DNA from 2 places in the Solibacillus sp. FSL R7-0668 genome. Region 2 is predicted to be linked to the other one. Evidence: riboswitches for the same ligand, from Rfam matches in the RefSeq annotation. Region 2 holds a riboswitch; the other holds the start of a gene.
What was found. Region 2 has a riboswitch for FMN ahead of MKX47_RS05960 (ECF transporter S component). Riboswitches for the same ligand answer to the same signal wherever they lie in the genome.
Positions count from the first base shown of each region.

Region 1: linked by a shared signal. The riboswitch ahead of ribE (riboflavin synthase) and the one ahead of MKX47_RS05960 (ECF transporter S component) in region 2 are both predicted to bind FMN.

Region 1 is NZ_JBBOUU010000001.1:1,629,528-1,642,286, forward strand. It holds gene MKX47_RS07845 (YceG family protein) at 1-1,323, shown strand, start outside; gene MKX47_RS07850 (TerD family protein) at 1,407-2,024, shown strand; gene MKX47_RS07855 (TerD family protein) at 2,042-2,617, shown strand; gene MKX47_RS07860 (DUF3841 domain-containing protein) at 2,981-3,508, shown strand; gene MKX47_RS07865 (aminotransferase-like domain-containing protein) at 3,604-5,052, opposite strand; gene MKX47_RS07870 (LysE/ArgO family amino acid transporter) at 5,152-5,754, shown strand; gene MKX47_RS07875 (MFS transporter) at 5,877-7,115, shown strand; gene MKX47_RS07880 (nucleotidyltransferase family protein) at 7,922-8,473, opposite strand; gene MKX47_RS07890 (nucleotidyltransferase domain-containing protein) at 8,908-9,633, shown strand; gene MKX47_RS07895 (DUF402 domain-containing protein) at 9,691-10,215, shown strand; gene MKX47_RS07900 (hypothetical protein) at 10,282-10,563, shown strand; gene MKX47_RS07905 (NUDIX hydrolase) at 10,608-11,126, opposite strand; FMN riboswitch at 11,282-11,416, shown strand; FMN riboswitch at 11,583-11,716, shown strand; gene ribE (riboflavin synthase) at 11,905-12,537, shown strand; partial or broken gene ribB (3,4-dihydroxy-2-butanone-4-phosphate synthase) at 12,550-12,759, shown strand, end outside.
Region 2 is NZ_JBBOUU010000001.1:1,259,761-1,272,519, forward strand. It holds gene MKX47_RS05930 (cytochrome c biogenesis protein ResB) at 1-541, shown strand, start outside; gene ccsB (c-type cytochrome biogenesis protein CcsB) at 538-1,722, shown strand; gene MKX47_RS05940 (response regulator transcription factor) at 1,844-2,560, shown strand; gene MKX47_RS05945 (ATP-binding protein) at 2,553-4,328, shown strand; gene sigX (RNA polymerase sigma factor SigX) at 4,504-5,037, shown strand; gene MKX47_RS05955 (hypothetical protein) at 5,034-6,032, shown strand; FMN riboswitch at 6,143-6,319, shown strand; gene MKX47_RS05960 (ECF transporter S component) at 6,563-7,138, shown strand; gene brnQ (branched-chain amino acid transport system II carrier protein) at 7,362-8,696, shown strand; gene MKX47_RS05970 (YitT family protein) at 8,745-9,602, opposite strand; gene MKX47_RS05975 (MFS transporter) at 9,885-11,129, shown strand; gene MKX47_RS05980 (MerR family transcriptional regulator) at 11,339-11,755, shown strand; gene glnA (type I glutamate--ammonia ligase) at 11,834-12,759, shown strand, end outside.

The DNA.
Region 1 (12,759 bases), 370 kb from region 2:
TTTATGGCGTTTTTTGCAGGGAAACAGTTACTGCCATTGATGAACACGCCATATCGAAATCATTTTGTGAATACGTTGCAAAGCTGGCTAGAATTTCTGCAAATTCGTTATCCGGGTCTTAAGAGTAATCAGCTACAGCGAATCTTTTTAGACTTTGTAAAATGGTCGAATCATTATTTTCCACAATGGCTGGAGCAAGCAAGTTTTGAGTCTGCGATGCCGCGCGTACTGTGGTATGGTCCGGCGAAGGAAAGTGAAGTGTATTTTTTATACTTCTTATACTTATTTGGCTGTGACCTTGTCGTATTTGAGCCGGATGGTGAAAATATTTTTGAGCCCTTTGGCATTACGGATATTTTAACAGAAGTGTTTGAGAATAAAGGAACGGTTTTCGATTTTCCATTTGATAAGCCAATGCGCGTGCAAACGATTACTTCGCGCGCATCAGAGCAAGTAAATGAGCATTTGTACAATCATTCAGCATTGAATTATCCGTGGAAATACGCAGAGCATGAAACGCGAACACGACTATTAAATACAACGTATGATGAATTATTCATTTTGTCGGATGCTCATTTGTATTTACGAGATGGTTTTGAAGAAGAGGAAGGCATTGTTTATTTACCCGTGCTATTTGCGAAAATAGAAGGGGTATCGCTGGATCAGGCGGATTATGCACGTAAAATCCGTAAGCTATATGAGCGAAAAATGACTTATGTGGCAACTTCTTTCCCGCTGCTTCCGCTACATAAAAGCAATATGCAGTTTCATATGCGCGATGCGAGCACGAATGGGAAATTAGATGTAGAAAAAATCATGCAATTATCAATATGGCCGTGCAAAAATATGCCAATTGGGGCACAGCGCAATATGGCCAATACAATGATTCGGTTAATTGAAGGCGACTATATTAAACCATTACCGCAGCAAACGAAAGCAGAGCAAGCACAATATTTATTTGGGCAACTGATGCTCATCCCTGAAGAATTGATTCGGCTGTATCAGCAATTTGACTATAGTTATTTGAACCCGATGATCTTTATTTTTAAAGAAGAAGGAAGCGGACAAATGCAACGTCAAGATGCCGTGCTGTTATTGTTTGCGAGCATGCTAGGGTTTGATGTTGTCATTTGTAGCCCAGGTGCTTCGCGTAGTATTGAGCACTATATTACCGAGCAGCTGCTTCATACACATCGTCTCGAAAAAATAAGCTTTGATGAAACACTGAACAAAACGCTAAACGCCCCTATAGTAAAAGAAGCAATAGAACGGAAACTAGACATAAAAACATTATTCGACCGTATTTCAAAAAAATTGAAGTAATGGAAATGATTATTTGAGTTCTCAATATAAAAACTATAAACTAACAATAGGCTGTACAATCATAGCTACCAGGAGGATACGATATGACAGTTAATTTACAAAAGGGTCAACGAGTTGATTTGACAAAAGGCAATGCAGGATTAAATAAAATTAGAGTAGGGCTAGGCTGGGATCCCGTTCAACAAAAGTCGAGCGGTGGATTATTCGGTGGTCTATTTGGAGGGGGTGGCTCAAAAGCGGCGAATGTTGACTGTGACGCTTCCGTGATTCTCTTAAAAGATGACCGATTATCAGGTAAGCAGGATGTTATCTATTTTGGAAATTTAAGCGGGGCAAACGGGGCAGTTACCCATTCAGGCGATAACTTAACAGGTGCTGGTGAAGGGGACGACGAACAAGTTGTCATTGAGTTAAAGTCGATTCCAGCAGAGTATAATCGTTTAATTTTCGTTGTGAATATTTACCAAGCTGCAGAACGTCAGCAGCATTTTGGTATGATTCACAATGCCTTTATTCGTGTGGTGGATGTGTCAACGAATGAGCAATTATTAAAATATAATTTATCTGATGATTATTCAGGTCAAACAACATTAATTACAGGCGAAATTTATCGACATGAAAATGATTGGAAATTCGCTGCAATTGGTACAGGCACAAAGGATAATTCATTAAGTGAAGTTATTAAAAAATATCAAGCATAATTGAGGAGGAAATGAACATGGTCGTTTCATTAGCAAAAGGTCAAAAAGTAGATTTAACAAAGTCAAACCCAGGATTAACAAAGGTAAATGTTGGTTTAGGCTGGGATACGAATAAATATGATGGCGGAAAAGATTTCGATTTAGATGCTTCAATTTTCTTATTAGAAGGAAATGGTAAGGTATCAGGTCCAGAAGGTTTTGTCTTTTACAATAATACAACAGGAGCGAATGGCGCGGTTGTTCATTCAGGCGACAATTTAACAGGTGCTGGAACTGGTGACGATGAGGTTGTTTATGTTGACTTACAGGCAGTGCCAGCCAACATCGAAAAAATTTCATTTGCTGTTACGATTCATGATGGTGAAGCCCGCGGTCAAAACTTCGGCATGGTTTCAAATGCATTTATTCGTGTATTCAACGAATCAGCAGAATTAATCCGCTATGATTTAGGAGAAGATTTCTCAATCGAAACAGCGCTTGTTGTTGGCGAATTATACCGTCACAACGGTGAGTGGAAATTCGCCGCAATTGGCTCTGGCTACCAAGGCGGCTTAGCGGCATTATGTAATGATTTTGGTTTACAAGTAGGGTAAGTAATAAAAATTAAAGACTATTTTTTGACCAAGTATATTGGTGAGGAAATGTTAAAAGTTTGAACGAATAACAGCAATCGACCACAAGGAGCTGAAATGCTATGTGGTCGATTTTTTCGTTCAAGAAATGCACTCGAGATTATTATAGAACCCACTCCATTCTTTTAGTGTATTGGTATAATATGGACTGGCGGCGGTGAGCTCGATTTTATGATGTGAGGAGATATTTCCGACTTTTGAGTTTTATTTGCGAACGCCCAAAAATCCCCTTTATTTTGAATTATTTCTTAGTTTACCCTATTTTTTAGTTAACATTCTATAAAATGTATCGTAATAATTTAACAGTAAGGTGTGGTATACATAATGGCTACAGAAAATAAAAAGCTGACAACCTATTGGACAATCCAAACGAAAGCGAAGTGGGATCAAGCGCAAAAATTAGGCTATTTGGTAGGGGATTTTTCCTTTATTGATGAGGATTATAAGGAACCCTATCACTGGATGATGGCGCAAATGAAAAAACGGATTCCACATTATGGAGGGGAATATCCTGTTTGGCTATGGACAGAACGACCTGATTTGCGAGAGTCTGGTTATTTAGAAAGGGGCGAGCAAGGGGTTCTTTTAATGGTCGAGCTGCATTTCAATACTGTTTTGTTGAGTGACTTTCAAGCATGGCATATGGTGTTAAATAATAGCTATATGAGCTTGGAGGAGGAAGATGATGAAGTCTATAATTTGGAGGAAATTCGAAAAAGTTGGGAGCTAATCTTTGAGCTGAATCAATTGAAGGCTTCTGAAATGTGGGGGGAGCCGCATCATTTACAAGGAGTAACAGGAAAAATAAAGACAGGTCAAATCGATGTGATGAAGGAATTCAAAGCAAGATAGAGTACTTGCAGGTTAGCAGATAACTCAAAAACTATCGCATATCCAGGCGTAGGGCATCGTAGCGCTGGACAGGCGGTAGCTCATCGAATGCAAATTCATCCGTTTTTTTCATCGCTATGCGTTAGTTTTGACTGGACTAGCGTTGTTAAAATCTTTATGCCTTCTTCTAGCTGTTCGAAGGTTGCATAGGCATAAGAAAAACGGAGATGATGAAAATCATTTGGCTGATAAATATAGCCTGGATTGATAAGCACTTTATGCTGCAGTAATTCTAAAAAAAGTGCCTTGTTTATTACAGGTTTATCGAATCGGAGCCATATATAAAAGCCACCTTTTGGCTGTTCCCAACTAGCGATGTCTTGTACGTATTGTTCGAGTAAGTCTTCAACAAATTTTGCGCGCTGCTTTAATTGATTACGAAGCTGCACTAGATGCTGTTCATACAAGCCAGATGTCAGCCAATAGGTCACAATCTCTTGGGAGAATGCGCTAGAACCATAATCCGTTTGCATTTTTATATCTGCTAAATGCTTAATTACTGCTTCAGGGGCAACAATCCAGCCAATGCGTAGTCCGGGGCTTAGTGTTTTTGAAACGCTGCCAATCGATAAAACTTGCCCATTTTGATCCAGTGCCTTTAATGGCTGTTCCTCGGTCTGTTCAAAAAGTAATTCGTAATACACATCGTCTTCAATAATAGGAATCGATAGCTCCTTACATGCCTCGTATACCGTTGTTTTTTCTTCCGTAGACCAGTTTCGGCCTGTTGGATTATCAAGCGTAGGAATGGCGTAATAAAGACTTTGGCGATTTCTCTTTGCCATTTGTAAAATTTGTTTTAATTGCTTGTGAGGCTTCACTGTAACCATTTGCATCCCAGCAGACTGGAACGGATGAATCGAGTTTAAATACGAAGCCTTATGATGAAAAACGACCGAACCCTTTTCTAATAATCCAAGCGCAATTAATTGAAGGGCTTGTAGTGCGCCAGAAACAATTAAAATATTACGTGGTGTTGTCTCAATGCCGCGTTTTTTCAAGTGAATACATAAGCTTTCGCGCAAGGATTTACTTCCCTGAGGCTCTGAGTAACCAATGGCTCTAGATTGTAAAACAATTTTTTGTAATGAATGTTCGAGCTGAGCTGTCGGTAATAGCTCGGGCGACAGCTCACCTGTACCGATACGAATCATATCCAGTCGTTGTTCATAGTCATTAATGAGCTGAATCGTATCAATATTTGGTTTATGTACACTTGCTTCGATATGTTGATTCCATTTTGGATGTGTGAGCATCGGCTGCCATGGATTTTCTGTAATAAATGTTCCCGCACCAATTCGAGTTTCAAGGAGCCCTCTTGCCTTTAACTCCTCTATAGCGGTATTAATGGTACTGCGATTCACCTCAAATTGTAGCGCTAATACACGCTGCGGTGGACATTTCATCCCTGGAGTGAAATCGCCACTTGTAATTTGTGCGGTGAACCAATCGACAATTTGCGTATGTAATGTTACTGATAGCTGTTTGTCTGGTTTCCAAGTCATAATGCAGCCCCCTTAATTGGTTGGGTAAATAGCCATCCAATTGGTCGTTTTCTTTTATTATAAAGCGAATTATAGTAGAAGGGAAATGGAGTGAGTTGAATGGAAGTAGTTTTACATGGTGTGATTTTAGCGTTTGGTTTAATTTTACCTTTAGGCGTGCAGAACGTCTTTATTTTTTCACAGGGGGCAACACAGCCGAGTCTTGTAAGGGCATTGCCGGCTACATTAACGGCTGCTATTTGTGATTCCGTACTTATTTTACTTGCGGTGTATGGATTATCGCTCGTTATTTTACAGTATGAGGGACTTCGCATGATGCTAATGGTAGCGGGGATTCTATTTTTGCTATATATGAGCTATTCGATTTGGCGAGCTACGCCGACAGAAGCAAATGTAGCGAATGCACTGCCGATGAAGAAGCAAATTTTATTTGCCTTAACAGTGTCGCTACTCAATCCACATGCAATATTAGATATTGTCGGAGTGATTGGTACAAGTGCTTTAAAATATAGTGGCTACGAGCTGGTGTTATTTACTGTAGCCTGTATTGCTGTGTCGTGGCTTTGGTTTTTCGCGCTAATGATTGCCGGCTCTCGTATAAAAAAATTCGGCAATCAATTGGTTATTATGACCGTTTTTAATAAGTTTTCAGCGATTTTTATTTTGGGGATGGCAATTTATTTAGCGATTGGGCTTATGTAATGCGCCATACTCGATTATGTATCTAAGAACCTATTATATCCTAAGAAATTGACAAATAGGAAATGGTTGATTAATCTTTACCTATTCTAACAAATCGTTACATAGAAAAGAGTGTGAGAAGAATGGCTACTCAAGAAATGTCGAGAGAGGCACTCCAAAAATTGTATAAACGAGTATTAGTCGTTGTGAGCATATCGCAAATGTTTGGCGGTGCTGGTTTGGCCGCGGGTATTTCGGTTGGTGCACTACTCGTACAACAAATGACGGGGGATAGCTCAATTTCAGGTGTTCCAACCGCATTGTTTACATTAGGGTCTGCAGTAACCGCCTATACGGTGGGTAAGATTTCACAAAAATATGGTAGGCGCATCGGTTTGTCAGCAGGTTTTTTTGTCGGTGGCATTGGCGCACTTGGTGTCATATTTGCAGCGATTTTAAATAACCTCATCCTGTTATTTATTGCTTTATTTGTGTATGGTGCGGGGACAGCCACGAACTTACAGGCACGTTATGCAGGAACAGATCTAGCAACGAAAGAGCAGCGCGCAAAAGCGATTAGTACTACGATGGTGATGACGACTTTTGGTGCAGTTGCGGGACCAAACTTAATTTCCACAATGGGGAACGTAGCGGAAAGTTTACATATGCCAGCTTTAGCAGGACCCTTTATTTTATCGATGTTTGCCTATTTACTGGCGGGCTTAACATTATTTTTAATGCTTCGACCAGATCCGTTACAAATTGCCAAACAGTTAGAGCAAAATCAGTCCTCTAGCCAAGCGATGGTAATGGATTCTTCGCAAGCGCAACGAAAAGACGGCATTATTGTTGGTGCGACTGTCATGATTTTAACACAAGTAGTCATGGTAGCGATTATGACGATGACGCCCATTCATATGACACATCATGGGCATAACTTAACAAGCATCGGTTTAGTCATTGGCTTCCATGTTGGCTTTATGTATTTCCCATCATTAATTACGGGCGTTCTAGTAGATAAGTTCGGACGTACGGTGATGATTATTGGTGCTGCGATTACATTAGTGTCAGCTGGATTACTTGCAGCCTATGCGCCAACTGATTCATTACTTTTACTTATTATTGCATTAGCTTTATTAGGTCTGGGATGGAATTTTGGTTTAATTAGTGGGACGGCGTTAATTGTAGATCATACGACGATTGCAGAAAGGGCTAAAGTACAGGGGACAATTGATGTTTTCATTGCGATTTCGGGTGCAGCGGCAGGTTTACTTTCAGGGCTTATTGTTGCTAAAACGAGCTATGGGCTGCTGTCAATTAGTGGCGCGCTGATTTCGTTAACGTTACTCTTGTTGGTTGGATGGATTATGAAAAGAAGGTGAAAAGGTAGAATTGATGATTTGTACTATCGTTTAATATTTCTACTTGAGATGTTCCACAATCGCACAGATAGTGGAACATTATTTATATAAGAACTTACATCGAGCAATTTTACTAACAATAAATGGATTAAGTACAGTATGTTTTCTTTTTGGCGGGCTACGGCATGACAGCATATTTAAAGTCAGCAACGTATAGGCTGACTTTAAATACTGCGACGAAAGCGTAGCGACAGGAGCATGACATTTTGCGACGAAAACGAAGTGACAGGAGTATGAACCCTGCTTCTGCGGGGAGTAAAGAGAAATTCTAAAAGGTGTTTTAGAATTTCCCTTTACTACTGTCTTTAATGCCGCATGCAAGGCCCGCCAAACTAAAATATAACTTCTAATAAAATGAAAAGCACTCAATGCTGCCGCTAGCGCTATCGCGAGGCAGCGGTTTTGGCTAAAATATGGCGCTGTTTCAATTATGTAACTTTGTCCAAAAGTTAGCTCTTCGAATAAAATATCCTACTATCATTGTGTTAAAATAAATCCTTTTCCAGATTAAAGTTATCTTGATTAAAATTATACGTTTGATTTCCCAAAATTTTTTTTAAAACCTTTCCTATAAAAAACAATCATAGTAGAAAAACACACTCAATTATCTATTTTTGTTTTGAAAAATGCTCGTTTTGAGTAATATGGAAATTAGCTATCCTTCTTTGAAAAAGTTAACAATTCCTCAATAACCAACTCAAGTAATGATGATATTTCTTCACTTTCTTATATACAATCCACATTTTCCTATGAAAATCTCATCGCAATTAAGTAATGATTTGTAACTTATTCCATGTATGTCCCCAGTTTTTTTCTTGAATTCTATTTAAAAAGATAGGGTGCAAAGGTGAATTATTTGTGAAATTTGGCGTTGGTCTTACTTGACAAGTAAATAAATCTTGTAATCCATAAGGTGCCATTATTTCGATTTTATTTTGATTAATTCTAGCAGCAATTGCCGTTGGTGTTTCAGGGAAGTTCGCGACGCCTTCAAATGAACTATGATAAGGTGGTAAGTTGTTTTTTATATGCATACGAGCTTGATTTTTTACGGACCAAGGTAGATGGGGCATAATGGTATTTAACTTAGCTTCCAATATTTTTTCAGCATTAATTGATGGTTCATTTTCATCGAAATAAATGACATCAATATCGTTGGTTTCAGTTTGCATACTATGTAATGTATCCCAAACTTTATTCCTAATAATGCCTGCAGCTATCCAACAATCATTTAGATTTAGCGTTTCTACTGCTTTCAAAATGGAGAAAAGAGCTTTATCCGACTCCAAAAGATTCATTAATTCTGATTCGAATTTCATTCATTTAGCCTCCTGTAATACTATCATTAGAATATTTGTACTTGTAATAATGATAAAGCAATTTTTACATAATGAGGAATTATTTATTTTAAGAAGGAGAAAGTGCTCTTTTGTTGAAGTGGATACTAACTGGCTAAAACGATTTTGATATTTTGGGGAGATGATTTTTTGGTTAACCTGTTGGAAAATGTTTATCAACTATCAGCAGTAGTCCTACTCCTATGCGCAATCTATTATTATAGACATTTTATAAAAACAAAGAGAGCAAGAAAATTAACTCGATTTGAATTTTCAATTTATGTAATTACTCAAATTGCTTTATTTGTTTGTGCTGGTAGTTATATTCTTTTGCTTTTGGATAAATAAGATTCAATAATCATGCCCCCGTCTTTATTTTAGTACCGGATTATGCTTGTAGATGAGAGGGGAAAGTTATGCAAAATAACAAAAGTTTAGAGCCGCTTAATGCAGCTAGCCAATTTGTAGAAAAGTATTTTTCATACTGCCAAGCAGCGTTACTTGCAGGTAGCGTCGTTCGTGGTGAAGCGACTACAACATCTGATTTAGATATTGTTATTTTCGATAAGGAAGTGAAAAATTCTTATCGGGAATCATTTGTTGAGTTTGAATGGCCGATTGAAGTGTTTGTACATAATTTAACATCATATAAAAAGTATTTGACTATGGATTATGAAAGGGCAATACCATCATTACAGAAAATGCTCGTAGAAGGAATGGTTATAAAAGATGATGGCATTGTTGAGCCAATAAAAAAGCACGCACAGAAAATTTTAGAAAACGGTCCACAGCAGTGGTCATTACAAACAATGGATACCAAGCGCTATTTTATTACAGATGTATTGGATGATTTTATAGGGTGTACAAAGATCCATGAAGAACTTTTTATTGTGAATAGGCTAGCAGAGCTTGTTAGTGAATTTATTTTAAGAGCAAATGGTAAGTGGGTGGGAACTTCTAAATGGGTATTTCGTTTATTGAAAGCACATGATGAACAGCTAGCATTTCAATTTTTTGAAGCATTTAATTTATATTATGAAACGAAAGACAAAACACAAATTATTGTATTTGTAGATAATGTATTAGAACCGTATGGAGGAAGATTATTTGAGGGCTTTTCGATGGGGAAAGCAATACGATAACACGCTAAAACAAAATGATAAGTTTTCAAAAAATACATTAATAATAGGTGAAATTATATGAAAAAGTCCCTAGCTATAAAAGTACTAAAATACGGTGGGAAACTGCACTATGAATGGACGTCAACTATCATTGAGCAAAATGAGAATTATGTCATCGCATATAGCACTCCAGGAAGAAAATTAATCCATCATACGAAAGGCAAAGAGTTTCAATACGACAATTATTCCATTGAATTTATCCCGAAAAATGAATGGTATACGGTTTGTATTGATATTGAAAGAAGTGGCGAGGTGCAATATTATTGCAATATTTGTATGCCCCCGATGATTGAAGATAATGTAGTGAAATTTGTTGATTTAGATATCGATATTGTCAATCGAGCAGGTACGTGGGAAGTTGTCGATGAGGATGAATTTGACCATAATCTGAAACATTTTAATTACCCGCAAGCTGTTATTGAGCAAGCGATACTTTCGAAAGAACGATTGCTTCAGAAAATCCATCATCAGGAATTTCCTTTCGATGGATTTTTAGAGCAATCTTATCAATTCGTATACAAACTTGAAAATCAAAACCATTAAAAGAGCGTTCGTAATCTCTTTTTGATGAGAAGCATAGCTTTATCTTATTCAAAAGGTAGTGAGAAAATGCCAGTGTTAAGGAAAGAGCAAATTGAAGCACGATTAGTACAGAGTAGGCAGGAGAAGAGGCGCAACGCAACACCAGAAGAGTTAAAGCTATTAAAAAATTGTCTAAAAGAACAGCAGCGTTACGCAAATGAGGAAATGAAACTGTTATATGTACAATTTGATTCGCTAATAATTCAAGTAGAGTATGCGGAGACCACTATTTCGTTTACAGTGAAAAATACAAAATGTGTCGATGAGTATACAATAACGGATAGTTATTTTTTCATTATTCCAAAATAACAAGGGTGGAAGCTCGCATGGTGATCAACTGCACGAGCTTTTTCCTATTCCCGTATGGAGCCATATTGGTAGCGCATATCAAACAACAAATGAATAAAATGCTCATAAAATGGAATGAACGTCCCTTCCTGCATCATTTGAATAATTTCATCCTTTGATGCCCATTTCACAGCTTGTACTTCCTCAGGCTGGAGTACAAGTTCTGATAAATTGACTTCATGTTCAATTGTATAATAATCATCAAAGCCACGCTCAAAATTAATGGTTAGCTGTGGGCGTATCGCTTCAAAATTGTATGTAATTCCTAATTCTTCAAATAGCTCACGGGCAGCAGCTTGTTGGCTAGTATCGCCAGTAATCGCGCTACCACCACATGAAACGTCCCATAAGTTTGGCCATCCGTCTTTAAAGGGTTGGCGCTGTTGAATTAGCATTTCACCTTGTTTGTTAAAGATACATACATGCACAACGACATGAAATTCATCAGGCGCCATTTCGCTTCCTCTTGTAATAATTTTTCCTGTTTTATTGCGGTGTTGATCGTAGACATCCCAATTTTCCATCGAAGATTCTCCTTGTGTAAAATTTTGTAATAGAAGTGCTATTATACTACAAGTAACGTTAGAATTTACATGCAAATTGAAAATAAAATCGCAAAATTATTACTATTAACTTTTCTTTTTCAAAAGATATGTTACAATAGCATGTGAAATTAAATAATTTCCTTCGGGGTCGGGTGAAATTCCCAATCGGCGGTGATGAGGCAACTCTAAGCCCGCGAGCCACCTTTGTGTGTGCAGGATTTGGTGTAAATCCAAAGCCGACAGTATAGTCTGGATGGGAGAAGGAATCGTAGCACTTTTTGAAAATTTTTGTTCAAAAAGCTTTTTTACTATACCCATTTTGGTATGGTAAAAATTCGCGCACCATTTTTTATGTAAAAAATGAGGCTTATTTGGCTATGTATTTAATCCCTGTACCCCTGTGTATAGGGATTTTTTTGATTTCACAAATTCATACATTTCCTTCGGGGTCGGGTGAAATTCCTAATCGGCGGTGATGAGGTAACTCTAAGCCCGCGAGCCACCTTGTGTGTGCAGGATTTGGTGCGAATCCAAAGCCGACAGTATAGTCTGGATGGGAGAAGGAAGCATTGTGCGAGATTTTTGAAAAAATACAATCAAAAGTCTTATTTGACGATGCCAATTTTACCTCTCATCAAACTCCGACACATTTCGTACGGGGTTTTTTGTGGTTTGAAAAGTAGTAATTTTTCAAAGACATCCACATAATAAAGTGAAATTTTTGACTATTCATGATGATTGATATGAGGTGAGAGGTTTGTTTACAGGAATTATTGAAGAAATTGGAATAGTTGAAAACATAAACAGAAAATCCAATGCGATGCAGCTCGAAATAAAAGCAGCCAAAGTGTTAAGTGATGTGCAACTGGGTGATAGTATAGCAGTTAATGGCGTTTGCTTAACGGTAAATAAGTTTTCAAGTGAGCGTTTTTTTGCAGATGTGATGCCCGAAACGTTCCATGCTACCAATTTATCAACCCTACAAAAAGGGGCGGCTGTTAATTTAGAACGAGCAATGCATGCAAACGGTCGATTTGGTGGGCATTTTGTCAGTGGTCATGTGGACGGAATCGCTACCATTAAAAGTAAGAAGGCTATTTCAAATGCAATTTATGTAGAACTAGCAGTAGCGGATGAGTTACTTGAAAATTGTATATTGAAAGGCTCGATTACACTGGATGGAACAAGCTTAACGATTTTTGCGCTACAAAAAAATACGCTCACTGTATCACTGATCCCTCATACCAATCATCAATCCGTACTTGGAATGAAAAAGGTCGGGGAGCAAGTCAATGTGGAAACGGATTTACTTGGTAAATATGTGAAACAACATGTACAAGCCAGATCCTCCAATATGACGCGCGATTTCCTAATTAGAAATGGATTTTAAGGAGAGGGACAAATGAATACAGTACAAGAAGCGATCGATGCGCTTAAAAACGGGGAAATGATCATTGTTGTTGATGATGAAAACCGTGAAAATGAGGGCGATTTAATTATGTTAGGAGAGCATGCAACGCCTGAAAATATTAATTTTATGGCGCTGCATGGACGAGGTTTAATTTGTACGCCAATTAGTACAAAAATTGCAGACAAATTTGCGCTCACACCA
Region 2 (12,759 bases):
AGATGAATATGATTTAGGCAATGGTGCGAAAGTTCGCTTAATGGGCTACTACCCTGACTTCTCAGGCTTTAAAGAGGGTGTACCACAAACAGCATCACAAACACCGAATAACCCAGCCTTCATCTTCAAAATGTATACGCCTGAAACGCCAGATGGAGAAACAAGCTTTGTAGCGATTCAGCAAACGCTTGAACCAGATGGAGAAAATATCTATAAAATGAAGTTTGCAAACGTAGAAATGCGTAATATGTCAGGTTTAATGGTTCGCTATGATAAAACGATCCCAATGCTATTTGTGGGGGGGATTATTTTCATGATTGGTGTAGCGATTGGCTCATATTGGAATCACCGCCGTATTTGGATTGAACAACTGGCAGATGGTACAGTGCGTTTAGCGGCCCACACGAATAAAAACTGGTTTGGTATGAAGAAGGATTTGGATGCGTTAACGAGCCATGCCCATTTACCACACTATGTGGATCAACAGGAACTAGAAAATAATGAAAATGCTGAAATAGAAAAGGATGGTAAAACCTTATGAGTTTAATCGATTTAAGCGGTAACTTGTTGTACGTTGCGTTTATCTGCTATTTAATCGGAACATTTTTCTTTGCGGGTGCGATTAAAGAAAAAAATGATACTGCAGCAAGTCGTGCAGACAAATTTGGTAAAATCGCAATTTTCGTAACAATCATTGGTTTTGTAGCGCAATTAGGTTACTTCATTACACGTTGGATCTATACAGGACATGCTCCTGTAAGTAATATGTTTGAATTTACGACGGCATTTGGGATGTTTATTGTGCTATCGTTTATCGTTCTTTACTTCATGTATAAAGTTTCCGTGCTAGGCGTAGTGGCACTTCCAATTGCGTTATTAATTATTGCCTATGCGGCGATGTTCCCAAGTGAGGTAAGTCCACTTGTACCGTCATTACAAAGTCATTGGTTAACGATTCACGTAATTACAGCCGCATTTGCTCAATCCATTTTTGCCATTAGTGCGGTTGCTGGTTTAGCTTATTTATTGAAAAATGTCGACATGACGAAAAAATCAAAAGAAAGCTTTTGGTTAGAGACAGTGATGTTCTGCTGTGTGCTTGTCATCGGCTTTATTGTTGCAACCATTACTTTTTCCGCGATGGATTACAAAGCGGAATTTGAATATGTTGATACATTAGATCAAGTAAGCAAATCAACTTATACAATGCCTCCCTTATTTGGGATGAATGAATATAAAGAGCTTTCAGAAAATAAAATGACGCCACTTATAGAATTACCAGCAGTAATTGATGCCCGTAAATTAACGACGGTTGTATGGTCTGTTCTTTTTGGTACAATCTTATACGGTTTCATCCGTTTAATTTTCCGCAAAAAAGTGGCAGTAATGCTGCAACCATTAGTAAAACGTGTGAACTCTACTTTATTAGATGAAATTGCTTATCGTGCGATTTTAATTGCTTTCCCAATCTTTACATTAGGAGCGCTGATTTTTGCGATGATTTGGGCACAAAAAGCATGGGGCCGTTTCTGGGGGTGGGACCCAAAAGAAGTATGGGCACTTATTACGTGGTTATTCTATGCAGCCTTCTTACACTTACGCCTTTCAAAAGGATGGGAAGGAAAGAAAACAGCTTGGTTAACAGTAATCGGATTTGTCATTATTATCTTTAACTTAGTTGTTGTAAACTTAGTCATCGCTGGTTTACATTCATACGCATAAAATTAACAAAATATCATATTTTTAGAAAAGTTCTTCCTTATTCGGTCGAGCTTTTCTTTTCAATTGCCATTCAAACAGGTACAATAGAAAGAGAAACAGAGTTTTGAAAGGGGTAACACCAGTGTCTGAAAATATATCTGTATTAATTGTTGATGATGAAGATCGTATTCGTCGCTTACTAAAAATGTATTTAGAACGTGAAGGCTATTTTGTTGAAGAGGCCGAAAATGGAGAACAGGCGCTTGAAATGGCTATGGAAAAAGATTATCACTGTATTCTTTTAGATATTATGATGCCTGAAAAAGATGGACTAGAAGTATGCGCGGAGTTACGTGAAAAGAAAACGACCCCAATCGTATTACTTACAGCAAAAGGTGAAGAAGCAAACCGTGTACAAGGGTTCGAGCTTGGCGCGGATGATTATATTGTAAAACCATTTAGTCCACGCGAGGTTGTGCTACGAGTAAAAGCCATTTTACGCCGCTCAGCTGTATTCTCACCAGTAAATAATGCATCGTCATCAAAGGATTTAGTCGTGTTTCCACATTTAACGATTGACCATGATGCGCACCGAGTGACAGCTGATGGCACAGAAGTTAACTTAACACCAAAAGAGTATGAGTTACTTTACTTCTTAGCAAAATCGCCAGACAAAGTATTCGACCGTGAGCAATTATTAAAAGAAGTTTGGCATTATGACTTCTTTGGTGACTTACGTACGGTCGATACGCATGTTAAGCGCTTACGTGAAAAATTAAATCGTGTTTCTGAAAATGCGGCGAAAATGATCGTAACGGTTTGGGGCGTCGGCTATAAGTTCGAGGTCGTGAATGATTAGAATAGCAACAAGTATCGTCGGGAAGCTATGGGGAACCATTTTGCTTCTCGTTTCGTTTGTCCTGTTTATTTTTACGATTTTTATGTTAGAGCTATTACAGCAATATAATAATGAACAATCCGAAATGTCCCTGCGTCAAACGGCGGCAGCCATCGTGAGCATTGTAGATCATAATGAATTAGACGAAAAGCAGTTTGCCATTATTTCTGAATTATTAACAGAAACAACGAATGTGCTCATAGCCAAAAATTCCGATGAAGTACTTTATTCTGTTCAGGAGGGCGTCAACAAAGAAGCCATTCAGGAGAAGATAATTTCAAGTAAGGCATTTGAGCAGGTATACGCTACCAATGAGCCGATTGTAAAAGAACTATCCCTGCCATCGAACACCCATGAAGATAAAAATAGCATGTACATCGTGCTTGGATTCCCCTTAAAGAGTGAGGCAGAAACACATGGCGCGGTTTTTATCTACAAAAATCCAGACGCACTGCACCAGTCAAGTAAGGAAACGACCAAAATTGTCTTTATCGCAGCGGCTATCGCCTTTGTACTAACAACAATTTTTGCTTTCTTCTTATCTTCTAAAATTACGTTACCGCTACGAAAAATGCGCGAACATGCCTTTGAGCTGGCGAAGGGGCGCTTTGATTCGAAATTAGATACAAAGCAAAATGACGAAATCGGTCAGTTGGCGGTCGCATTTAACCAGATGGGACGCCAATTGAAGCATCATTTAGAAGTAATCAATCAAGAAAAAGAGCAATTGTCGAGTGTCTTAACCTCAATGTCCGATGCGGTGATTACGTTTAACCGGGATAAGACGATTTTAGTAAGCAACCCACCTGCAGAGCGCATGCTACAAAAATGGTTTGTGACATCCGGTTTAGATAGCTCAAAACCGATTCCAGTTGAGTTTTATCGTATGCTTGACCATGTGTTAAGCTTTGAAGATCAGCTTGAAGAAGAGCTAGAAATTGGCAAATCCTATTACAGTATTTCCATTAGTCCACTCTACAGCGGAGAGTCGATTCGTGGAGCGGTTGCAGTCATTCGTGATAAAACGGAAGAAACAAAGCTCGAAAAGTTAAAATCTGATTTTATCGCCAATGTTTCACATGAATTGCGTACGCCTATCGCGATGCTACAGGGTTATTCGGAAGCGATTATAGATGGTGTTGTGGAATCTGATGAAGAACGGAATGACATGATTCGTGTCATTCACGATGAATCGCAGCGCATGAGCCGATTAGTAACAGATTTACTCGATTTAGCTCGTATGGAATCGGGATATATGACGCTTTATAAAGATGATGTACCACTTGTTTCGGTCATTGACCGGATGACCCATAAATTCGACCAGCGTGCGAAGGAACTACAGGTGGATTTGAAATTTAAAACGACAATTCCAAAAGAAACGATTATCCCGATAGACGAAGACCGTATCGAACAAGTACTAACTAATTTAATCGATAACGCCATTCGTCATACTTCACAAAATGGCTCGGTCACGGTGTCAATTTCAGAAGAGCAAGGCTTTGCGAAAATCGAAGTGAGCGATACGGGTCAAGGGATTCCACAAGATGATTTACCGTATGTATTTGAACGCTTCTATAAAGCGGATAAAGCCCGCACTCGTTCAAAAGGCGGTACAGGTCTTGGTTTAGCCATTACTAAAAATATCGTAGAAGCACATAAAGGAAAAATCGCCGTAACAAGCGTAGAACAACAAGGCACGACGTTTACATTCCATTTGCCGCTTAATTAAATACGTGGTAGTTGAATGAATGCTACTTTTTAAATTCACCATTTATAATTGAATGGTGAATTTAATTTTTTATCGTTCAATATCTATAAAACTTACCATAATTACGATAAACTTAATGCAGAATGTAACTTTTATAGTGTTGAAACGACAAATTAATGAAATGGAGGTGGGATGGGTGCAACAATCCATTTTCCATCGATTATACGCTTCGTATCATCAAGATGTTTTTAATTTTTTGTTTTATCTAGTGAAGAACCGCACAGCTGCTGAGGATCTCTCACATGAAGTTTATATAAGGGTGTTGAATGCCTATGATCGCTTTGAAGGGAAAAGCAGTGAGAAAACCTGGCTCTTTTCCATCGCAAAAAATGTTGCGATCGATTACTTTCGGAAAAAGCAAGTTCGGGACAAACATGCATTTACCGCTTTTGATTGGGAGACGGAGCAGCTCGTATCATCTAGCCCATCACCTGAACAGTCTGTTGAATTTAGTGAACAAATGAGACAGCTGCTAGAAGCGCTTGAGCAATGTACAGGCGATCAAAAAATGGTCGTGATTATGCGTTTTATACAAGAGTTGTCAATTCAGGAGACTGCTGAAATACTAGGCTGGACGCAAGGAAAAGTGAAAACCACACAGCATCGGGCTTTAAAGAATTTACGCTTACTAATGGAGCAGCAAGATGGAAAGGGGGCGAATTCATTATGAACAAAGAGCCGTGGAAAGAAGAAGATTTAGAAAACCTTTTCAAACAAGCACCAAAAGTAACCGATCATCGAACAAAAGATGAAGTATTACAGCGCTTAATCGATGAAGGGGTATTTAATGAACAACCGCCTCAACAGCAAAAATCAGCGAGAAGAGGGATTCGCTGGACGCCATTAATCGCCTCGATTGCCTCATTATTTATTTTAGTAGTAGTAGGCGCTCAATTTATCGGGCAGAACTCCATTTCAATGGATAATCGTGCACATGATGAAGTTAAAATAGAATCAAAAAGTGAAGCTATGGAAGCAGAAATGGCTAACGATGAATCAGCAGTGATGTCAACTCGAGCAGTGTTCGATGCAGCGGCACAGCAAACACTTGTGTACGAATCGCAATTAGAAGGGGTTACCCTATTTGAAGTAGGCTTATTGGATGGAGCAGAAAGTATACCCGTAAGCTTTTTAATTCCAAATGAGGTCGTCGTCAATAATACGGGTACAGAGCATCCAACGAAACAGCAATTATATGAAGCATTTGCATCACAAATAGATGAAACGGCTTTAGGCTTTAGCGGCTATCAACCATTACAAGATCAACAGGGCTCAAATAATTATGTTGCCTATCAAAAAGAAGATGGCTCCTCTTATTTAAGTCCGAATCTCCATATGAGCTATTCAACCGTTGAAGATGCATTGAGCAATATGACGATTGAAGTAAATGAAAGCTATCAAACGGTCATTTTACCAGAAGTGACATTTCATACAGATGTAAATGAAGATATCGTCACAATTACATTTGATCAGCCACTGGATTTAACGCAATTTGAGCCAACAGCTGCGATGCGGATGATTGAAGGCATGCTTTTAACAGCGGCAAGCTTTAATAAGCAAATTAAATTTGAGCAAATTGTGCAAGAGAATTGGAGTGGTTTTGACTTTAAAAGCCCTTTAGAAAAGCCGATTGCCGCCAATATTGTATTTCATAACTTTCAATAATTCAAATGAATTTACTCGGAATTGTAAGCAAAGGGCTTTACAATTCCGTTTTTTATTTTATAATAGAAATTGTAGTAAAGTTATTTATACTTTACGAAAATTTCATATTGATTCATCTTCGGGGCAGGGTGTAATTCCCGACCGGCGGTAATAAAAGTGTCAACCTCTGACCATTCACTTGGAGGACGTTGCGTCAAAGCTTTTTCAGCCCGCGAGCCACATTTTTGTGTGCAGGATTTGGTGTGATTCCAAAGCCGACAGTAGAGTCTGGATGGGAGAAGATGAAGGTACGGTCGTCATTTTATGAAAATGTCGCGTATTTGTAGTACCAATGTATCCGCTTATATAAATGGGTGCTATTCTTTTTGTGTACGCAAAAAGAATGATAGACTACAAACATGCGAATAGACTCTTATTTAAGTGTGCCTATTTCTCCCTTATGCTTATTTTGCATAAGGGTTTTTTCATGAGATGGTGTGGATCGTCCTTTCTTCTTGCGAGACTGAATCAGCAAAGAGGAGAGAGTGCAAATGCAAAAAAGAAGTTTAAAGTTACGCTCGTTCGTAACAATTGCGATGCTTAGTGGGGTATCATTCGTATTGATGCTATTAAATTTCCCACTACCATGGTTCCCAGTGTTTTTACAAATCGATTTCAGTGATGTGCCAGCATTAATTGCGGCGATTACAATGGGACCGGTAGCTGGTATTATCGTCGAGCTTGTAAAAAATGTGCTTGATTGGATTTATACTGGTACGCCAGAGGGAATTCCAGTAGGTCATATGGCCAACTTTGCGACAGGTGTATTATTCATTTTACCAGCGTACTTTATCTATAAAAAATTCCCTTCAGTGAAAGGGTTAATGTCAGGCCTAGTTGTTTCGACTGTCGTCATGTCACTAGGTATGGCGGTATTAAATTATGTCGCGTTTTTACCACTTTACACGTATTTACTAGGCTTTGAATATAATATGTATGAAACGATTGTTTTAGGGATTTTGCCATTTAACATTGTCAAAGGGATCATTATGTTAGTTGTGGTCACAATGCTTTATCGGACAATGCGCGCATGGATTGAAAATCAACGTAAACAATATTCACTTTAATAAACAGATGAAAAGCTATAGACATACAGGAACCTACTGTATGCTATAGCTTTTTTGTTATTCCTTTGATAATAGGTGGATAGCATTGTAGTAAGAGCGGTTAATAATAACAAATTGCTATTGAATTCAATGCGATAGCCTGTTATTATTAGGACTATTGTTGAAAGAATCGATATATTCACATTATTAGACAACATAGAAAAACATCATAGGAGCGAATGAAATGGAGAAAAAAATACCATTTTCAACATACGCAGTGATTGGTACGATGCTGTTCGGTATGTTTTTTGGGGCAGGAAATTTAATTTTCCCTATTCAAATGGGGCAGCTAGCCGGGACGAACTATTGGCTAGCATTAACAGGGTTTTTAGTAACGGCAATCGGCTTACCGTTTTTAGGGATATTGGCGATTGGTCTATCGGGAAGTAATGGCCTACGTGATTTAGCGGGCAAAGTTCATCCGTTATTTGGGGTAGTTTTTGCATTAGCGCTTTACTTAACAATTGGTCCGTTCTTTGCGATTCCACGTACAGCGACAGTGCCATTCGTTGTAGGGTTTGAACCGTTTATTGATCCGTCACAAATGAAAATTTGGCTAGCGGTCTTTAGCTTTGTGTTCTTTGCTATCGTGTTTTATTTTTCATTGAATCCAGCGAAAGTGATGGATGTGATTGGGAAATATTTAACTCCGGCGTTTTTGCTATTTTTATTTATTTTAATTAGCATTAGTCTATTTTCGCCGATGGGGAGCTTTGTAGAGCCGGCGGGTAGCTATATTAACGAAGCGTTTATGACGGGCTTTAAAGAAGGCTATAATACAATGGATGCCCTTGCGTCACTGGCATTCGGGATTATCGTCATTAATGCGATTAAACGCGCAGGCATCACGGATAAAAAAGAGATTGCCAAAGCAACGTGGAAATCAGGTATTTTTGCCATGGCCTTAATGATGCTGATTTATGGGTTGATTGCTTATATGGGTGCCTCTAGTGTGACGGTGATTGGTACGTTTGATAATGGTGGACAAATTTTCGCAGCAGTAGCGGATCATTATTTTGGTTCGTATGGGGCGATTTTATTAGCGATTATTATCGTGCTTGCCTGTTTGAAGACGAGTATAGGGTTAATTACAGCTTGTAGTGAATTTTTCCATGAGGTGTTTCCGAAAATTAGTTATAAAACGTTTGTCATTGTTCTTTGCGTGGTGTCGTTTACAATTGCTAACTTTGGCTTAACGAATATTATTACGTATGCGATTCCAGTATTAATGTTCTTATATCCGCTTGCAATTGTGCTTATTATATTAGCGTTAGTAGGACCGCTATTTCAATATAAGCAGCAGGTATTTGCGGTGGCGATGTTATTTACTTTCTTTATTAGTTTAATTGATGGCTACAATGCATTAGTGGCAAGTGTGCCGGCTTTTGAAGTAGGCTTCTTAACGAGTTTAGCGGAGATTTATGCCGATTTGTTGCCGTTTTATTCGATTGGATTAGGATGGATTGTTCCTGCTATTGTGGGCGCGGTCATTGGTTATTTGATAACATTATTTAAATAAAAACAAGCGTGAACGGATGGATACGTTCGCGCTTGTTTTTTTGAGGGATTAATGTACATCCCGTTTTTGGAAGTTCCCGCCTTTAACTTCGATTACCTCATAAACGGTTACAAATGCTGATGGGTCAATTTCGCGGATAATTGTTTTCATTTTACTTTCTTCCATACGGTTGATAATGCATGTAATTTCTTTGAATTCCTGGTTCGAATAAGCACCTTGAACGGTATTAATCGTTGCGCTACGACCAAGGCGATCGCGAATCGTTTCGACCATATTGACCGGTTCGGTAGTAATAATTTTAAATGATTTCGAACCGCTTAAACCTTCTTCTACAATTAGGATGACTTTAGATGCGATGTAATAAGCGATAGCCGATAATAATGCGCCTTTGAAGCCGAATACGGTAGCGACAATAATGAAGACAAAGAAGTTTAAAAATAAGATTAAATCACTTGTACCGAATGGTAACTTACGAGAAAGTAAGACGGCAAGCATATCAATCCCATCTAATGCCCCGCCATTACGTAAAGCAATCCCCATACCGAAGCCGATAATAATACCACCTGCAACCGTTACAAGAAGCGCATCTCCTTTAATGATTGTAGGAACATGGTGCATTAATGACGTACCGATTGCTAAGGAAATAATCCCGATAACGGAATTAATGGCAAAACTTTTACCAATTTGCTTATACCCCAAATAAATAAATGGAATATTGAGTACAGCAATTAGTATCCCGAGTGAAAGCGGTGTTAGTTGTGATATTACGATACTAATTCCTGTAACCCCACCATCAGATACATTATTTGGGATTAAAACAGCCTCTAAACCATAAGCGGCGATTAATCCGCCTAGGATAATGAAAAATTTTTGTGTAAGTGATTTCGATATTTGATGTTTTTTCATAAATCTCCTCCTGACCAACTCCTGCTAATAATTATACATGAATACCGAGGTGATTTCTTTCTGTTGCTCTGAATGACGGGAATTTATGCTCAAAAAAGAAAACGGATAAGAATTATTTGATATTACACCTATTTTTGGTAAATGAACTAGAATGAAAGAATCGATTATTTCAAAATTTCTCTGGTAAAAAATGTTTTATGAACAATAAAATATAGTATTGTAAGATGGTGCATTGATAAAATAAAGTAAGGGAATAGTGCGAGAAGAGAAGAGGTATTTAACATGACAGAAGAAAATGCGGTACACAATTTAACTTGGAAACGTGACATTACATTATTTTTAAGTAGCCAAACCATTTCGCTATTTGGCTCATCGCTCGTACAATATGCAATGATGTGGTATATCACGCTATCAACACAATCCGGTATGATGATGACAATTTATATTATTTGTGGCTTTATCCCGACATTTATACTGTCGCCAGTAGCGGGTGTATGGGCAGATCGCTATAGTCGTAAAAAATTGATTGTTTATGCGGATGGAATGATTGCTGTATCGACATTGATTTTGGCTATCTTATTTTTGATGGGCTATGACTCGATTTGGTTATTATTCGTTATGGCGGTGATTAGGGCACTTGGTACGGGAATTCAAACACCTGCTGTCAGTGCGATATTACCTCAAATTGTGCCAGAAGAGCACTTAATGCGTGTGAATGGTATCAATGGCACGATTCAGGCAATCATTATGTTTGTTTCGCCAATGGTTAGTGCAGCGCTGTTGACTCTAACGACAATGCAAGTAATCTTTTTTATTGACGTAATTACTGCTGCAATTGCGATTGTTGTGATTGTTACATTGTTAAAAATTCCGTTGCATAAAAAGGCAGCGAGTAATGAACCAATTGGTTACTTACAAGATTTTAAATTGGGGATTGACTATATTCGCAAGCATCCATTTTTAAAAAGCTTTTTTGTATTCTTTGCACTGTTGTTTGTCATGATGGCGCCCGCTGCATTTTTAACGCCACTACAAGTGACGCGAACATTTGGGGATGATATTTGGCGTTTAACGGCGATTGAGATTGCCTTTTCAGTCGGGATGATGATTGGTGGTGGGATTATTGCTGCTTGGGGTGGCTTTAAGAACCGCATTTACACAATGATGTTTGCTGGAGTTATCATGAGTATTTGTACCATTCTACTAGGTGTGTTACCAATTTTTACATTGTACTTAGTAGCAATGGGGATTTTCGGTTTATCGATGCCAATTTTCAACACACCAACGATGACGATCATACAGGAAAAAGTGGATTCGGATTATTTGGGTCGTGTATTTGGTGTATTTGGGATGATTTCGACGTCGATGATGCCGCTTGGGATGTTAGTGTTCGGGCCTTTAGCGGATATTGTTTCTGTTGAGCAGCTTCTTATTGGGACTGGTGTAGCGATGTTAATTGTCACTGTCTGTATCAAGTTAAGCAAGGCATTAATTGAAGCGGGAAAACCAACGATGAAAACAGAATAATCAATGGAAAGCCATTTACTACGTGTAATCATATAGTAAATGGCTTTTTTTGTTTAGAAATCTCACGTGAATCAGCTGAATATTTCTGAAAAACATTCGAAAACTGAGATGAAATCCATCTAAAAACAATATGTTAGTTTTTATAACATTAAATTGACAAATTATCTTACGTTGCTTTAAAGTAATAATCAAGAAAGGGAGGCGAGCTGATGAGTCGAGAGTTTCGAAGAGCAATGCCGTTATTGCCAATAAGCATGGTCATGCAATTAACCGAATTAACGGCTAGACAAATTCGCTACTACGAAGAACACGAGCTAATCATCCCTGCCAGATCAGAAGGGAACAGGAGGATGTTTTCTTTAGATGATATCGATGCGTTACTAGAAATTAGAGAATTACTAGAACAAGGCATTAATATGGCGGGCATTAAAAAGGTGTTTGCGATGCGAAATAATACTTATGTTAGAAATTCTGACGTTATTGGAATGTCGGATGCAGAATTACGCTCCATATTACGCGAGGAAATGCAGCAGGCGCAGGCAGCTAAAAAAACTTCGCTACGACAAGGTGACTTATCGCGTTTCTTCCAATCTAACTTGATTCAGCGGGGTTCAAATCCTGGCTGAATCAAAGGAACTCAGGCTAAGAACGCCTAAGGTAATGGATAAATGAGCAATAACCATTAAAAAGGAGAGTGTTGAAGTATGACAAATATAGTGGTAAATGGAACAAGTAAGTTATCAAAAGAGGACATCCAAAAAATCGTTGTGGATAAAAACGTGAAGTTTATTCGTCTACAATTTACAGATATTTTAGGTACAATTAAAAATGTTGAAATTCCAGTAAGCCAATTAGAAAAAGCGTTAGATAATAAAATGATGTTCGATGGTTCATCAATCGAAGGCTTTGTACGTATTGAAGAATCTGACATGTACTTACGCCCAGACTTGGATAGTTTCATGATTTTCCCTTGGACAGCTGAAAAAGGGAAGGTAGCACGCTTAATTTGTGATATCGCTCGTCCTGATGGTACGCCATTTGAAGGGGATCCTCGTTCAAACTTAAAACGGATGTTAAAGGAAATGGAAGCACTTGGTTTCACAGGCTTCAACTTAGGGCCAGAGCCAGAGTTTTTCTTATTCAAATTAGATGAAAAGGGCGAGCCGACTTTAGAATTAAATGATGATGGCGGTTACTTCGATTTAGCACCAACAGATTTAGGAGAAAACTGCCGTCGCGATATCGTATTAGAGCTTGAAGAAATGGGCTTTGAAATTGAGGCGTCTCACCATGAGGTAGCTCCTGGTCAGCACGAAATTGATTTTAAATATGCAAACGCAGTAGAAGCATGTGATAACATCCAAACGTTTAAATTAGTTGTTAAAACGATTGCACGTAAACACGGCTTACATGCCACATTCATGCCAAAACCATTATTCGGTGTGAACGGTTCGGGCATGCACTTTAACTTATCATTATTCCAAGGCGACAAAAACGCATTTTGGGATGAAGGGGCAGACTTACAATTATCAAAAACAGCGAAACATTTCATGGCGGGTGTATTAAAGCACGTACAAGGTTTCACGGCTGTTACAAATCCAATTGTCAACTCTTATAAGCGCTTAGTACC